2 linked regions of the Prosthecobacter sp. genome follow. The protein of the gene in region 2 interacts with the protein of the main gene of each other region in a pairwise test. Links are inferred from orthologs where the notes say so. Each region holds a gene or a part of one and is shown on either strand. Other genes may lie near its edges. The genes, in order: U1A53_RS19020 and U1A53_RS14035.

What was found.
Region 1: the proteins of U1A53_RS14035 (region 2) and U1A53_RS19020 interact in binary tests that used the Escherichia coli proteins (3 or more experiments, as listed by UniProt). The link is inferred for Prosthecobacter sp. from one-to-one orthologs.

What each region holds. Positions count from the first base shown.
Region 1 is NZ_JAXMIH010000019.1:27,924-35,438, reverse strand. The notes cover bases 1-2,984. They hold U1A53_RS19020 (iron-sulfur cluster assembly scaffold protein), read right to left. Parts: upstream 1,745-2,984; coding sequence 1,256-1,744; downstream 1-1,255. Other genes in these bases: pssA (CDP-diacylglycerol--serine O-phosphatidyltransferase), read left to right, coding at 2,421-2,984; U1A53_RS19015 (rhodanese-like domain-containing protein), read right to left, coding at 1,754-2,317; sufT (putative Fe-S cluster assembly protein SufT), read right to left, coding at 644-1,201; thiE (thiamine phosphate synthase), read right to left, coding at 1-435. Also shown: more of pssA, read left to right, coding at 2,985-3,293; U1A53_RS19005 (hypothetical protein), read left to right, coding at 3,358-4,581; U1A53_RS19000 (hypothetical protein), read left to right, coding at 4,617-5,018; U1A53_RS18990 (DUF423 domain-containing protein), read right to left, coding at 5,191-5,565; U1A53_RS18985 (DUF1501 domain-containing protein), read right to left, coding at 5,670-7,160; U1A53_RS18980 (SUMF1/EgtB/PvdO family nonheme iron enzyme), read right to left, coding at 7,215-7,515. UniProt on the Escherichia coli protein: A scaffold on which IscS assembles Fe-S clusters. Exists as 2 interconverting forms, a structured (S) and disordered (D) form. The D-state is the preferred substrate for IscS.
Region 2 is NZ_JAXMIH010000011.1:65,323-72,745, forward strand. Bases 4,532-7,423 are described here. They hold U1A53_RS14035 (cysteine desulfurase family protein), read right to left. Parts: upstream 6,617-7,423; coding sequence 5,447-6,616; downstream 4,532-5,446. Other genes in these bases: U1A53_RS14025 (hypothetical protein), read right to left, coding at 4,568-4,951; U1A53_RS14030 (thioesterase family protein), read right to left, coding at 4,957-5,415; serS (serine--tRNA ligase), read left to right, coding at 6,703-7,423. Also shown: U1A53_RS14000 (hypothetical protein), read left to right, coding at 1-1,063; U1A53_RS14005 (hypothetical protein), read left to right, coding at 1,098-2,192; U1A53_RS14010 (cation diffusion facilitator family transporter), read right to left, coding at 2,208-3,134; U1A53_RS14015 (HAD hydrolase-like protein), read right to left, coding at 3,141-3,833; U1A53_RS14020 (hypothetical protein), read right to left, coding at 3,940-4,503. UniProt on the Escherichia coli protein: Master enzyme that delivers sulfur to a number of partners involved in Fe-S cluster assembly, tRNA modification or cofactor biosynthesis. Catalyzes the removal of elemental sulfur from cysteine to produce alanine.

The sequences.
Region 1 (7,515 bases), on a different replicon or contig from region 2:
AATCGGCACATAGTCCGGCTTCGTTCCTGTGGCATACAACGGTCCAAAGCCGATGTAATCCGCCCCTTCCGCCTGCGCCGCGACGGCTTGGGCCATGCTGTGCGTTGATTTGCCGACAAAACACGTCGGACCGACCACCGCACGTGCTTTGGCGACCACATCGTCATCCTGACCGACGTGAACGCCCTCGCTGCCAATAACGGCGGCCACATCGAGATGATCGTTGATCACCAACGGCACAGCATGCTCGCGTGTGATCGGGAGCATGAGTCGAGCCAGGCGTTCGACCTCGTTGGGCGCTAGCTTTTTGGCGCGGAGTTGCAGCACATCGACCCCTCCCATGCAAAGCTGCGCGGTCATGTGTTCCACCTTATCTGGCGTCAGATAACCGAGATCAACGATGCCATAAAGCCTTGCTTCCTGAATGCGTTTCATGCGTGTTATCTGATGAGGTGTGATGATGACTCGTGCAAGCCTGAGAAAGCATTCGTTCGGTTGCGAATCTCAACAGGCTTGGATGGAGCATCCGCATACCGCTCCAGAACGCGGTCTTGCCGCAGCAGTCGCAACCGAGACATTCCATAGGCGGACCACTTCACTGACACGAAACCAGAGCGGCTTTTGAAAACCGCGCTCCAGGGGGTCAAATCATGCCGAGCTTCATCTTGCCCTCGACGCTGATCATGCCCTGGTTCCAGGCGGGATCCCAGACGAGCTCGACGGCGGCGGCGTCCATGTCCTCGATGGTCATGATGCGGCTCTGCGCGTCTGCGGCGATGGTGGGACCCATGCCGCAACCGGGAGCGGTGAGGGTCATCTTGACCAACGCCCTGTTCTTGCCTTCGGCATCGGCTTCGACCTTGCAGTCATAGACGAGTCCGAGATCGACGATGTTGACTGGAATTTCGGGGTCATAGACGTTCTTGAGCTGGTTCCAGACCTGGCCTTCGAGATCGCTGACATCGGCGGGGATGTTGGAGGAGGTGCCGTCCAGTTCCTTCTTGGCGGCCTCGGGATCAATGCCGAGCGCATCGACATCCTTGGATTGAATGCGGGCGAGGCCGAAGTCTGTGGCGACGGTGTAGGTGCCGCCGAGGGATTGCGTGATGATGATCTTCATGCCGAGCGGCAGCTTGATGAGATCGCCGCTGGGGATTTGGACGGCTTCGACTTCGCGTTTGAGTTCGAGGGAGGAGTGCATGGGGGGCTAAGGGCTAAGAGCGGAGGGCAAAGAGACAAACAAAAAAGACACGTTTTATGAAGTGATGACGATCTTGATTTTGCCTGATGTTTTGCCGGCGAGGTTCAAGGCATCAGCAAGCGTGCCAGATTGGTCAGTTTGGGGTTTGGACTCTTCGCCCTTCGCCCTTGGCTCTTTGCTTTCCGCTTCGAGCGCGGCACGCAGCGCGCCTTCAACCATCTGACCGCAATGGATCTTCATCGGCGGCAACGGGCCGAGCGGCTTGCTCAATTCCTCGGCGGACATGGAGAGCGCCTCCTCCTTGGTTTTGCCGCGGATCAATTCGGTGGCGATGCTGGCGACGGCGATGGCGGTCTGGCAGCCGAAACTCTGGAAGCTTGCCTTGTCGATGACCTTTCTGCCGTCCTTCTCCTTGTACTTGATCCACAGGCGCACCATGTCGCCACAGTCAGGACTGCCGACGGTGCCGACGGCGTCGGCATCGGGCATCTCGCCGAGGTTCTGGGTGTCCGTGAGGGCTTGCTGGAGAGCGGCTTCGTCCATGGTGCTAAATCAGTCTTCGATTTCGATACGATAGCGCGGCAGGCTTGGATCAATGTCGCGGCTGTAGGCATCAATGCCGCCGGAGAGGCATTTCGTTTCGGCGAAGCCGTGGCCGATGAAGTAAGCGGCAGCATCGAGCGAGCGTGAGCCGGTATGATCGTAAAGCACCAGCGTCTGCGTCTTGTCGCCGCTGGTGAATATCTCCTGCACGAGTTCCTGGGTGAGCAAGCGTGCGCCGGGGAGCTTCACGGCTTCATGTTCTTCGCGGGTGCGGACATCGAGGATGATGAGGTCGGTCTTGATGCGGCGGAGCTGATCGAAGTCCTGCGGGGAAATTTGCAGCGAGGCATCGCCTTGATGACTTTCTTGAATGTGCGTCACCGCCTCGGTGATGGGGATGTTTTCATTCCGCTCACACACCTGGGCCAGCGTCTCGCCGGGCTGGAAGCCGCAACTGCGGCAGCCGCCGATGTGGTAATGCGCGAACAAGGCCCGCTGCGCGCCAGGGTAGGCCTGGAGCACCTGGCTCATGGTCATGTCGCCATTCAGGGGTGGAAGTTCAGCGGGGGGCATGGGGGCGGTGAGATTAGACGGTGTGGCGGGCTTGGAAACCGCAAAGTTCATCTAGGCAACGAGGCCGGAGGCGTTAAAGTCGTCCGAATCTGACTTTTCACTCATGAGCGCCCACGAACCTCGCATTCCGGTGCTGCCGACTTTGATGACGGCGGGCAACATTCTCTGTGGCTTCGTCGCCATCCTGCAAATCTTCGACGGCAGGCATCTCGACGAACACCAGCATTACTATTATGCGATCGTGTTCATCCTGCTGGCCTGCCTGTTTGACGCGCTGGACGGCCGTGTGGCGCGCATGGGCGGCACGGAAAGCCCGTTTGGCCGCGAACTCGATTCGCTGGCGGACATTGTCTCCTTCGGCGTGGCCCCTGCCCTGCTGGTGCATGACATCGTGCTGAAGGAGATCGACACGCCCAAAGGCCTCGGCTGGCTGATTTCGTGCGTGTATCTCGTGTGTGGGGCGATGCGTCTGGCGCGCTTCAATTGTCTCGCGGCGGCGGATGTGAAAAGCAGCAGCAAGAGCTTCCGCGGCTGCCCGATTCCGGCGGCGGCGGGCGTGATCTCCTCGCTGACACTGCTGGTCATCTGGCTGGACAGCAACGGCAAGGAAATCGGCAACTGGAAGTATGCCCTGGCGGGCCTGATGGCGCTGTTGTCCTACCTGATGGTGAGCAATCTCGAATACCCGAGCTTCAAGGCGGTGAACTGGCGCACGAAGCGTTCCTTCCACTGGGTGCTCATCAGCATCGTGGTCATCGCCTTCACGGTGATGAACTGGCACTGGATGCCCTCGGTGATCTTCGTGACCTACCTGCTTTACGGACTCGCCCGGCCGTGGGTCTCGCGCAAATGGCGGCAGGAGATCGAGATCGACGCGGAATCAATCGAGATCGATGCGGATGCCGAAACCCTTGTGCTCAACGGCGAACCGGAGCCGTCGCGCCGTTCGGGCCATGACCATGGGGTGCATATTTGATTTGAAACAAAATCGTTTCGCAAACGCCCGGCACGCTCGTAATTGAGCGTTCACCGAACTCTCCATGGCAGACTTTTACCAGCACGCGCGCGTGCCCACCCTTCATCATCTGGCGCACGCGGACAGTTCCGCGCGTGAGAGCGAGATGCTGGAATGGGCGCGGAACAAGCCGGTGGTGCTGCTGCTTCCCGCCCTCTACGCCGAATGCGAGCGCCCCGCGCTGCCGCGCATTTTGGAGGAAGTGTCGCAGGCCGGGCATATCAGCGAGGTCGTGCTGAGCATGAACGGCATGGACGCCGCCGAGCATGAGCGCGCGCTGATTCTTTGCCGGCAGAACTTGAAGGACAAGAAGGCGCATATCCTCTGGAACGACGGCCCGCAGCTCTCCCAAGTGTATCAGCGCATGGAGGAGGCCGGACTGGCCGGTCATCACGCTGGCAAAGGCTCGAACATCTGGATGGGCATCGCTTACCTTCATGCACGCGGCTTCAAAGGCATCATCGTCAGTCACGACACCGACATTTTGAACTACAGCCGTGATCTGCTGTGGCGCCTGTGCTATCCGCTGCTGCACCCGCGCATGGGCTATCACTTTGCCAAAGGCTACTACAGCCGCGTCTCGGATCGTTTGTATGGCCGCGTCACACGGCTGCTGATCTTCCCGCTCATCCAGGCCTGCCGCGATGTGCTGGGCTCCAAGCCGCTGATCGAGCAGCTCGACAGCTACCGCTACCCGCTCTCCGGTGAGTTCGCCGCCGAGATGAATGCCATCGAGCGCTTCAGCCTGCCCGGCGGTTGGGGTCTCGAAATCTCCATCCTGTGCGAGGCTTTCCGCCACCTCCCCGGCGAGCGTCAATGCCAGGTCGATCTCGGCTTTCACTTCGAGCACCGCCACCGCAGCCTCGCGCATGATCAGATCGGCGTGAACGAGCCGGGATTGATCTCCGCCGCTGCCGATGTGGCGCGCTGTCTTGCCTTCCAGGTTCTGCGTGAAGCCGAACCGCGCTCCGCCGAAAGCTTGATGCGCCTCATCATCGAACGCTACCGCCCGCGTGCCGCCGAATGGCTCCAGCGCTACGAGCATGTGGCCCTGCTCAACGGCCTGCGTCACGACCACGCGGAAGAAACCGCCGCCGTCACCGCCTTCGGCCAGGCCTTGGACCAATTGCTGCAAACTTTGGGCGAAGACGGCCTGCGGGTGCCCGCCCTGCGCGAAACTCCAGCCAAAACGCTCGAACGAATCCCAGGCTTGGCCGAGGAAATTCTGGCGAGCGCGACGGTGGTGTGAGCAGCACCATCTCCCCTGCCGCATCTTTTGAAACCATGCCCGGTGACTACGACACCCTTTGCCGTTCCGTGTGGCTGCCGCGTCCTATCCGGGACAAGACGGACCATGCGGCGGCGCTGGCAGCCATTGAACCGCTTTGGGGGCATGAGAAGCAAATGAACAAAGATCAGGCCGACTGGTTTGAACTGGTGGCGGATCTCATCGCCGACTATGAGGCCAACACGGAAAAGAAAACCAAACCGCTACCAGTGACCCAACGCCTGGCCGGACTGCTGGAAACGCACGGCATGACAGCGGCCGACTTGGGACGGCTGCTGGAACTGGAGCCGAGCATGGGCAGCAAGATCGTCAACGGCACACGACAACTGACCACGACGCACATTCGGAAGCTCGCTCGTCACTTCGCCCTGCCTGCGGATTACTTTCTGGAGGTTTGACCACTTTTTAAGAGGTGGCTCGGGACGGGATCGAACCGCCGACACTAGGATCTTCAATCCCATGCTCTACCAACTGAGCTACCGAGCCTCTGACTTGAAGGGCCGCTATTGGAGCATGCTTCAATCCTGGCGCAACGTGTTTTTCGTGCCCTGCGCAGATTGGGCCGAAGGCTCATTTTCCCTTCGCGGAGATCGCGATGAGCGCCCAGCCGATCATGAAGCTCAGGCCGCCCAGCGGAGTGACGGCCCCGAGCCATTTCATGCCGGTGTAGGCGAGCACATAGAGCGATCCGCTGAAGAGGAAAATGCCCGCCAGAAACATGCGCCAGGCCCAGAGCATCGCGGGCTTCGTGCTGGCAAACAACGTCAGCAGCAGCAGAACCACGGCATGCGGCAGATGATACTGCACCGCCGTCCCCCAATGTTCCAATTCGCCCGCAGCCTTGAGCTTGTCATGCACGCTGCCGTGCGCGCCGGAAGCACCGAGGGCGATGGCGAGAAAACCCATGAGGGCGGAAAGACGGAGACGGAAAGGATCGGGCTGCATGGGAAATAATGACGAATGTCGAATGCAGAATGACGAATGGGAGAGTCTGCACAAGCCCGGCCTTTGCCAGTTTCGTCATTCCTCATTCGGATTTTGTCATTTTTTCAAATCCACTCCTTGATCACCCGCCCCGACACATCTGTGAGACGGAAATCGCGGCCTTGGAAGCGATGCGTGAGGCGCAGATGGTCGAAACCGAATTGATTGAGCACCGTGGCATGGAAGTCGTGCAGATCGACAGGATCGCGCACGATGCTCCAGCCAATCTCGTCAGTCTCGCCATAGGTTTGACCGCCTTTGATGCCGCCGCCGGCGGCGAGCATGGTGAAGGCAAAGGGATGATGATCACGTCCGGTGGCGTTCGGATTGCCGCCGCGGTTCTCGCCGAGCGGTGTGCGGCCGAATTCGCTGCCCCAGATGACCATCGTGTCCTCCAACATGCCACGTTGCTTCAAATCCTTGAGGAGCGCGGCGATCGGCTGGTCGGCCATGCCGGCGTTGTAACTGAGTTCGTTGTTGAGGTCGCTGTGATGATCCCAGCTCGCGTGCATGAGGCTCACGAAGCGCACACCGCGTTCAACAAGGCGTCGTGCGAGCAGGCAGTTCTTGGCAAAGGCTTGATACTGGCCCGGCCCGCCGCCGCGCGAGGCTTTGATCGGCGGATCTTTGCGGTTCACACCGTACATTTCGAGCGTTTGCTGACTTTCGTCCTTCAGGTCGATCAATTCCGGCGCGGAGGACTGCATGCGGAAGGCCAGCTCATACGCGGCGATGCGACTGGCGATCTCAGGATCACGCAGATGCTCGTAGCGGCTCTGATTCAACTCCATGAGCGTGTCCAGGCCCTTGCGCTGAAGATTCATCGGGATGCCAGGAGGGTTTTTCAAATTGAGCACCGGCTCACCTTGATTACGGAACAACACACCGGCGTAAGTGCTCGGCAGGAAGCCGCTTTGCCAAAGTGAAGCGCCGCCGCTGGTGCCGCGACCGGCACTGAGCACGACGTAGCCGGGAAGATTGCGCGACATGCTGCCGAGGCCGTAGTTGAGCCATGAACCAATCGTGGGAAGGCCGAATTGCGCGCGACCACAGTGCAGCACGAGCTGGCCGGGATGATGATTGAACTGATCCGTGTGCAGGCTGCGGATCATGAGCCAGTCGTCGGCATGCTTCGCCATGTGCGGCAGCAAATCGCTGAAATCCATGCCGCATTGGCCGTGCTTCGCGAACTTGCGCGGGCTGCCCATCAGCTTCGCGGTCTCTTTGCGGATGAAGGCGAAGCGGACGTTCTTCGTCATGCTCTCCGGCAGCGCCTGGCCGTTCAATTCGTTCAGCTTCGGCTTCGGATCGAACAGATCCATCTGGCTCGGTCCACCTTCAAAGAAGATAAAGATGCAGTTCTTCGCCTTCGCCGGGAAATGCCCAGCCTTCGGCGTCAACGGATCAATCACCGCTCCCGGTTCCATCGCCGAGGCGCGTGAAATAAGCCCTTCCTCCGTCAACAAGGCACCCAGCGCCAGCGCCCCGATGCCATTGGCACTGGTGGTGAGGAATTCGCGGCGTTTTTGAAGAATCTGTTGTTCGACCGGATGCATGTCTTCATAACGTGCCGGGGCCTGCGTTACTAACAGGTGGCTGCACCACAAGCATCATGGCACCAACACCACACGAAACCCGTTGATGGCGGAGCGGTCCTCGGGCAGACGCTTGTCCCTGTAGGATGAAAGCATGGACTCCCGGCCACGACTGAAGAAGAAGTAGGAGGAACCACGCAGCGTGCGATGGATGCGCTCGGCACTGTGCCAATCCTCCACCCACTCCCAGACGCTGCCGCCCATGTCGTAGAGGCCGAAGGAGTTCGGCTCAAAGCTCATGACGGGAGCCGTGGTGGCATAGCCGTCGGTGTAGTCCTCCAGGAACTTTTTCTCTGGAAACTTGGCCTTCCACTCC
Region 2 (7,423 bases):
GAAGAGCAAAAATGCTTTGAAAGCATGCCGTGGCGATACCATGGACCAGCTTCCGGAGTTCAACCGTTATAAACAGGAGCATTCACTCGATAGAAGAATCCATGCGAATGCGAAGGATGACAGTTGGGAGCAGGCCCAGAGACGGGCGTTTGTTGGGAATTTAGTTCATCGTGTGATCGACCTCGGGGCGAGCGAGATACTGAGGTACAGAAAGCAACTCGAAGAGTCATTCCAAGATCAGGGAGGCCGCACGCCTGTGATGGATGGTAACCGGCTTGAAACAGCTTCATTCCCAGATGCAGTTCAGCCCCCCGACTTTCTGTCGGCAACATCAGCTCAAGAAGAACTCGAAGATGACACACAGGGGCCGAGCCAAGGTAGGGTGGAAATGTATTTCAGCAAGAGGCCCATCCCGCTGGGACAACAAGTTCTCTTGGAGGCGAAGGATTATGCTGATTATTATGAGATAAAGATCGAAATCGCATACAACCTGTGGGTGGACGCGGGAGAACCTGATGCCATTGAGGCTTGTGCGGCAGAGATCACTCACTTGATACGGAATCTCGCGGATCACCCGCATTTTAGCGAAAAACACAAGGTATCGCTGCTGGAGGCATGGGGGGCAAAGGATGAGCGGATCAAGGAGGCGGCAAAAAAGGCCTTGTTACACCTATACAAGCTTAAAGGCCGCGTGGTGACTCCCGCCACAGTCGAATGGACAGACGGTGATCAGGTGATTTGCCGCTTTGAGCATCCGCAGAGGGAGCGGTATGGCTGGGTGGAGCGGGAGTTTCGCCGAGATGAGCTGCCGGAGGGGAGTGAGGAGGGAGCGGGGTTTGATTTGGAGATCGATCTAGATGCGGACGGCAGGCCGGTGGAGTACCGCCCGCTGAAAAACGGCCCAAAGCGACCGGCTGAACCGGATGCTCTGGAGGCTGCGGCAGCGTCATTGCCGAGCAACCTGACGGACCAGCAGGGAGTAGCTGGATTTGAGCAGAAAGAATGGTCGCGCCTAGAGGAGCAAAAGCAGGCGGCGGAACCTTACCGGGCCGCCGCTCGTTAGAAAAAAACCAACCACTGGATGGGAGAATGTAACGATGGCGCTCGACCTTTGGATTTACGGCCCTGGCTTCGGTGAGACGAATGTGCTGGTCTGGGACAGCCCCTGTGATGCTGCGGATGCACCTGCGAAGAGAGCCGCCGTCGTGGACAATCATGGGGGCAAGACGGACGCACTGCAGCCTGCGCTGCAATGCCTGAAGGCGCAGGGCTGCCCGCCAGTCGAGCTGGTGGCGGCGACACATCCGCACCTGGATCACCTGAGAAATTTTGACCGACTGCTCAACCGCCCGGAACTCGAGCCGGAGACGGTGTTCTGGTGGGGCGGGCAGGATGACACGATGCACGAGAAGTGGTACCTGAAGCTGGCAGAGCACCCGGATATACGCGGCAGGGAACCTGGGAAGGCCGCGCTGATGAGCGGCAGGTTCATCCAGGTGGCCAGAAAACTGGCCGGACACGATGGTCTGGGCGGCAAAGCCCGCCTTTGTACGCCGATGGGAGGGGACGGGGCGGTGTTTGAACTCAAGGGCATGACCGTCTCTGCGATCAGCCCCTGGGAAAAACCGAAGCAGGATTTTTGCAACGACTTCAGGAACCAGTTTGAGGAGGTCAATGGTGAGACAGTTGCCAGGCCGGTGAAGGTGGCGAGCAACCGTGTCAGCCTGGGGCTGGTCTTTGAGCATCAGAGCAAGCAAGTCCTGCTGGGCGGGGATATGGAAGAGGCAAACTGGCTGGCCTGGCGGCGCTGGCAGAAAAAGCATGGGGTGGCTTTGCGTCCTGCGGTGATCAAAGTCAGCCATCATGGTTCAGAGACGGGAACACTGCCGGACATGTGGGAGAATGGTTTTTTTGAATCGCTGAAGGAGGCAGCAGAAGCTGGTGAGCCGCCGCTGTGTGTGATCACGCCATGGCGAGTGGGAGGCAGGCGTCTGCCGGTGGAGGAGGTGGTCACCAGCATCCGCAAAGCTGGGTGCCGGGTCATTTTGACCGGGACTCCAGAAGGGGCCAAAGGGCTGGAACTCAAAAACCGTTATCCTGAGTCCTTCGCGCATATTCGCATCGAAGATGATGGCACAACGCGATATTGCGAGGACAGCAAGCTCTGCACAGACCTGGAGCCTCTGATCTGAAGGCATCGAGCGGGATCATGCGCGCTTGCTGTTCGGATCGCTGGCCTCGCCGTGCTGGTGGAGTTCATCGTGATCGCCCTGGCATTCGAGATGGGTGGTGATGAGCACGGGGCGGTCCACGCTGGCCTGCACGGCGTGCTCGATCTCGGTGGCGGTGCGGTGGGCGTCGCGCAGCATGATGTCGTCCTGGAACAGCAGATGCACTTCGACGTAGTGCATTTCTCCAGCATCGCGATGACGCAGGGCATGGAATTGGAGGCCGTGCATTTCGGTTTCGCGGCGGAGGGAGGCGTCGAGCGCGGCATCGAGCTTGGGGTCCGCACTGTCCATCAAGCCGCCGACGCTTTGGCGCATGAGGCCGTAGCCGGTCCAGATGATGTTCGCGGCCATGAGAAGGCCGCAGATCGGGTCCCAGCCATGCCAGCCGGTCAAGGCGACGAGTCCGAGGCCCACAAGCGCACCGAGACTGGTCCACACATCGGTGAGCACATGCTTGCCATTCGATTCGAGGATCAATGAACTGCCACGCTTGCCGGTGCGAATGAGATACGTGCCGAGCGCGGCATTGATGGCGATGCTGAGCGCGGTAAGGGCCAGGCCTTCATCCAAGTTGGCCGGCGGCAGGTGCAGGAACCAGCGGCGCACGGATTCATAGATGATGAACAACGCCGCCACGACGATGAGGCCGCCCTCGATGCCGGCGGAGAAGAAGGCGATCTTGCTGTGGCCGTAGGGATGGTCGGAATCGGCGGGTTTTTGCAGCAGGCCGAGGCTGAAGGTCGCAAACATCACGGCGGCGACATGCACGACGGATTCCGCCGCATCGCCGAGGATCGCAGCGGAACCGGTGAGGACATACGCGCTCACCTTGAGCACGAGCATGAGAAATCCCACGGCAAGCGAGAGCCGCATGGCGCGGGTGGCATCAGTGGAGTGGCTCATGACGGATCAGTCTCGCAGCAGCAAATCGACCATCGCGGACACATCGGCAAATGAATCGACACAGCGCCAAGGATTCAGGGCGCCCAGCTCAGCGCTGGAGTACTGACCGGTGGCCACGGCGAGGCATTTCGCGCCGAAGGCCTCGGCGCAGCGGATGTCCTTCGGCGTGTCGCCGATGACGATGACATCGGCGAGATCAAAGCGCGTTCCGGTGGCGTCCTGCATGCGTTGCAGGGCCACGGGACCGAGCTGGTTGCGGTCGTGATGATCGCTGCCGAAACCGCCATCGATGAAATGCTCGTAGATGCCATGGCGCGAGAGTTTGATCACCGCACCACGGCGCACATTGCCGGTCAGCAGGCCGAGATGAGCCGAGCTTTCGGCACGCAGAGCTTCGAGCAAGGTCACCACGCCCGGAAGCGTGTAGCCGCTGAAGTCGGTGGCTTGAAGCCGGCGTTGAAGATGGGCGAGATAGCGGTCGAGGAATGCGGTGACTTCCTCGGGCGAGTGCTGGCGGTTCACATGTTGAAACACATCCATCGCAATCGCCGGATCAGTCGCTCCGGCGAGTTGCAGCGGCGGCAAAGCATCGCGTTGGATGCCGAAGTGTTCCTCCGCAGCATCAAGGATCGCCGCGCCGCCAGCGCCATTGCTGTCGATCAGGGTTCCGTCGATGTCGAAGAGGAGCAGGCGGGGCATGGGAGGAAGGCAGAGGTCAAGGCTTCGCCGTCAAGAAGTGGTCAAGAAGTGCGTGCTTGATCCGCTTGACGACACTTGACCTGCCTTGACGGCATGGCTGGCTCCATCAATGCGGTTTGGCCACAGCGCCAGGCTTGGCACCGCCAGTGTTGGAAGGAGCGTATTTGGCGACCATGACAGCACCTGCGGCGGCCATGAGGCAGCCGAGGATGAACGGGAGTGGCAGCGACTTGAGGCCGCCTTCCGGTGGATGCAGCAGCATGGCGGTGATGGCGTTGATCATGGGCGCGCCACCGAAGACGATGGGCATCACGGCCGCCGCCGCAGCGGTGCCTTTGAGCGGAGTTGCTGCGCCGAGCGCGAGCACGAGGGTGAAAGCGCCCAAAGCACCCGCGACACCAGCGATGAAGCTCCAGGTGATGCCGCTGCCGGTGAAGCTCCAGTTCGAGCCGCGCAGCTTGATGAGCACGGCGGCGGCGATGCCGATCACGGCATAGGCGACGCAGACGAGCAGGAAGGCTTTCAGGCTGGCATGCGGCGCCTCCGGTCCCATCGGCATGTAGCCGCGGCCTTTGTGCAGAATGACGCCATACACGCCCCAGGAGAGCACGGTGAGCAGGGCAAAGATGATCCAGGTTTCCATTTTCTTGCTTTTGGGTTGGGAGTTCACGGTGGGTGGGAGTGGAAGGCCGGTTCTTCGGCGATGAAGTGGCGAAATGCAAGGATACCTCCTGCTATTGAGCGCGGATCACAGCGCTGACGACCACGGCATCGTCCGAGTTGTCGTCGAAGCGCAGTTCGAGCCAATCGCTGTTGATACTGAGAAACGAACCATGCTCTCGACCCAAGGCGTAGGCAAAAAGTGCTCCCGCATCACCGCCACCCAGCATTTCGGATACTTGTGTTTTGGTTCTGCCGATCAGCAGGTTTCGATCAATTAAAAAATTTGCCATGTAGTAGCGCTGATCTGGAGATGCTTTTTTCCATGCGGCAGGAGCGAAGCTGTAGAAGCGCAGTTGGTCTATCAAGTTTTCACCCGTGAAGAAGCTCCGCGCCAACGTGAACAGCACCGTGACAGTCAAGCAGTAGACCAACAAATGCCGAAGAAGAATCTTCATGTGGTTCACTTTTTCTCCGGCCTTTTCAGCAACTCATGCGGTGCCGCCTCGATCTTGTCGCGGAAGCGCTGGGGGATCTCGATGGCCTTGAATTTGCCGGTGACGGGGTCTTTGCGGACACAGGCGGCGGTGATGCGGCCTTCGGCGGCGAGGACACCGTCGCTTTTCCAGAAGCGGATGAGGTGGCGGATGACCTTGTGGCGCACTTCCTCGACCAGCAGCTCGCATTCAAACTCTTCCTCGAAACGCAGCGGGGCCATGTAGTCGCACGCGGCATGCACGCGGGGCCAGCCGACACGCTCGTCACCGTGCTCCGGCGGATCGACGATGGAGAATCCGAGGCTGCGGAAGAACGCGTGCTCGACGCGCTCCATGTAGCGGAAGAAGTTGGCGAAATGGACGATGCCGGCCATGTCGGTGTCGGAGAAGTGGACGCGGTCGGAGCAGATGAAGCGGTGGGCCATGGCGGCTGGGTCGGGAGTTGAGGGTGATGGGTTATGAAGAGATCACCATGCTGTCATCGCCGCGTTCGGCACGCATTTTGTGCGCGGCGTCGATCACGGCATGGGCGGCGGTTTCGGCCTCGGCCTTGGTGTTGAAGCGGTGGAAGGAAAAACGCAGGGTGCAGGCGGCGTCGCGGGCGCTGATGCCCATCACCTCAAGAACATGGGAGGGATGCAATGCCCCGGTGTGGCAGGCGGCACCGGCGGAGCAGGCGATGCCGGCTGCTTCCAGCAGGATGAGCATGCCTGCGGAGTCGATCTCGGGCAGGCAGAACGAGCTCGTCGTGTGCAAACGGTGCGTGCGGCAGCCGTGAATGCGCATGTCCGACAAAGCGGCATGGACAAGGTGCTCAAAGCGGTCGCGCATGGAGTGGAGGCGGGTCTTGGTGCCGTCGTCGAGATGGTGGCGGGCGAGTTCGGCGGCTTTGCCGAGGGCGACGATGCCGGGGACATTTTCCGTGCCGCTGCGGCGCTCGTTTTCTTGCCCGCCGCCGATGATCAACGGCTCAAAACGCACACGCTGGCTGACGTAAAGCGCGCCGACACCTTTTGGCGCATACATCTTATGTCCGCTGAGGCTGAGAAAATCGACAGACACCGTTCGGACATCGAGGTGAATTTTTCCTGCGGCCTGCACAGCGTCCGTATGCACCAGCGCGCCAGCGGCATGTGCAATGCCGACGATTTCGCTCATCGGAGCGATGACACCCGTCTCGTTGTTCACCCACATGATAGAAACGAGCGCAGTGATGCCGGGGCGGACGAGCGCACGCAGCGCGTCGAGATCAACGCGACCGTCGTGATGCACGGGCACGCGGACGACCTTGCCGCCATGCGCCTCCCAGCGGCGGGCGGATTCAATCACAGCGGGATGCTCCGTGCCGGTGATGACGAGTTCCGGCTTTCCCGGCCACAGAGAGCGCACCGAGGCATGCACGGCACTGATCGACTCTGTGCCGCCGCTGGTGAAGATGATCTCCGCCGGTCCAGCGCCGAGAAGGGCCGCCACCTCGTTGCGTGCCTGCTCGATGGCCCGGCGCACGACGCGCCCGCCGGAGTAGCCGGCAGAGGGATTGGCAAAGTGCTCGCGCAAAAACGGCAACATCGCCTCCAGCACGGCTGGATCGACGGGCGTGGTGGCGTTGGCGTCGAGGTAGATCACGGCGTGATGTTCGGGCTGCCACCCCTGCTGTCAATGCTCCTTCCCGCACTCGACAAGCCGCACACTCCCGCTAACCTCCGCCGCCTATGCTCGACATCCGCCTCATTCGCGACAATCCAGATTCGGTCAAACAGCGCCTCGCCAATCGCAGCGGCGATTTTGCGTCCCTGGTCGATGAAGTGCTGGCGATCGACACACAGCGGCGCGCGGCGGAGACGGAACGGCAGAAATTGCAGAGCGACCGCAACCGCATCAGCAAGGAGATCGGCATCGCGAAGAAGAACGGCCAGGACACCAGCGCCATTGAGGCGGAGGTGCGCGGGATTGGCAGCCGCATCGAGGAGATCGGTCGCGAGGCCGATGTGGCGGATGCGCTTCAGCGTGATCTGCTGTTGAGCATTCCCAATTTGCCGCATGAGGCTTGTCCGGTTGGCAGCACTGCGGAGGAGAATCCCGAAGTGCGCGTGTGGGGTGTGAAGCCGTCGCATGCGTTTCAGCCGAAGGATCACACGGTGCTCGGTGCCGCGCTGGGCATCCTCGATTTCGAAGCCGGCGCGAAGATCACGGGCAGTGCGTTTGTGGTGTATCGCGGTGCTGGCGCTCGTTTGGAACGCGCCTTGATCAGCTTCCTGCTCGATCTGCACACGACGCAGCACGGCTATCTTGAAATCAGTCCGCCGCTGCTGGTGAAGGCGGAGTGCCTTGTCGGCACCGGTCAGTTGCCGAAGTTTGGCGATCAGGTCTATCACAGCGCGGAAGACGATCTGTATCTCATTCCGACCGCCGAAGTGCCAGTGACGAATCTGC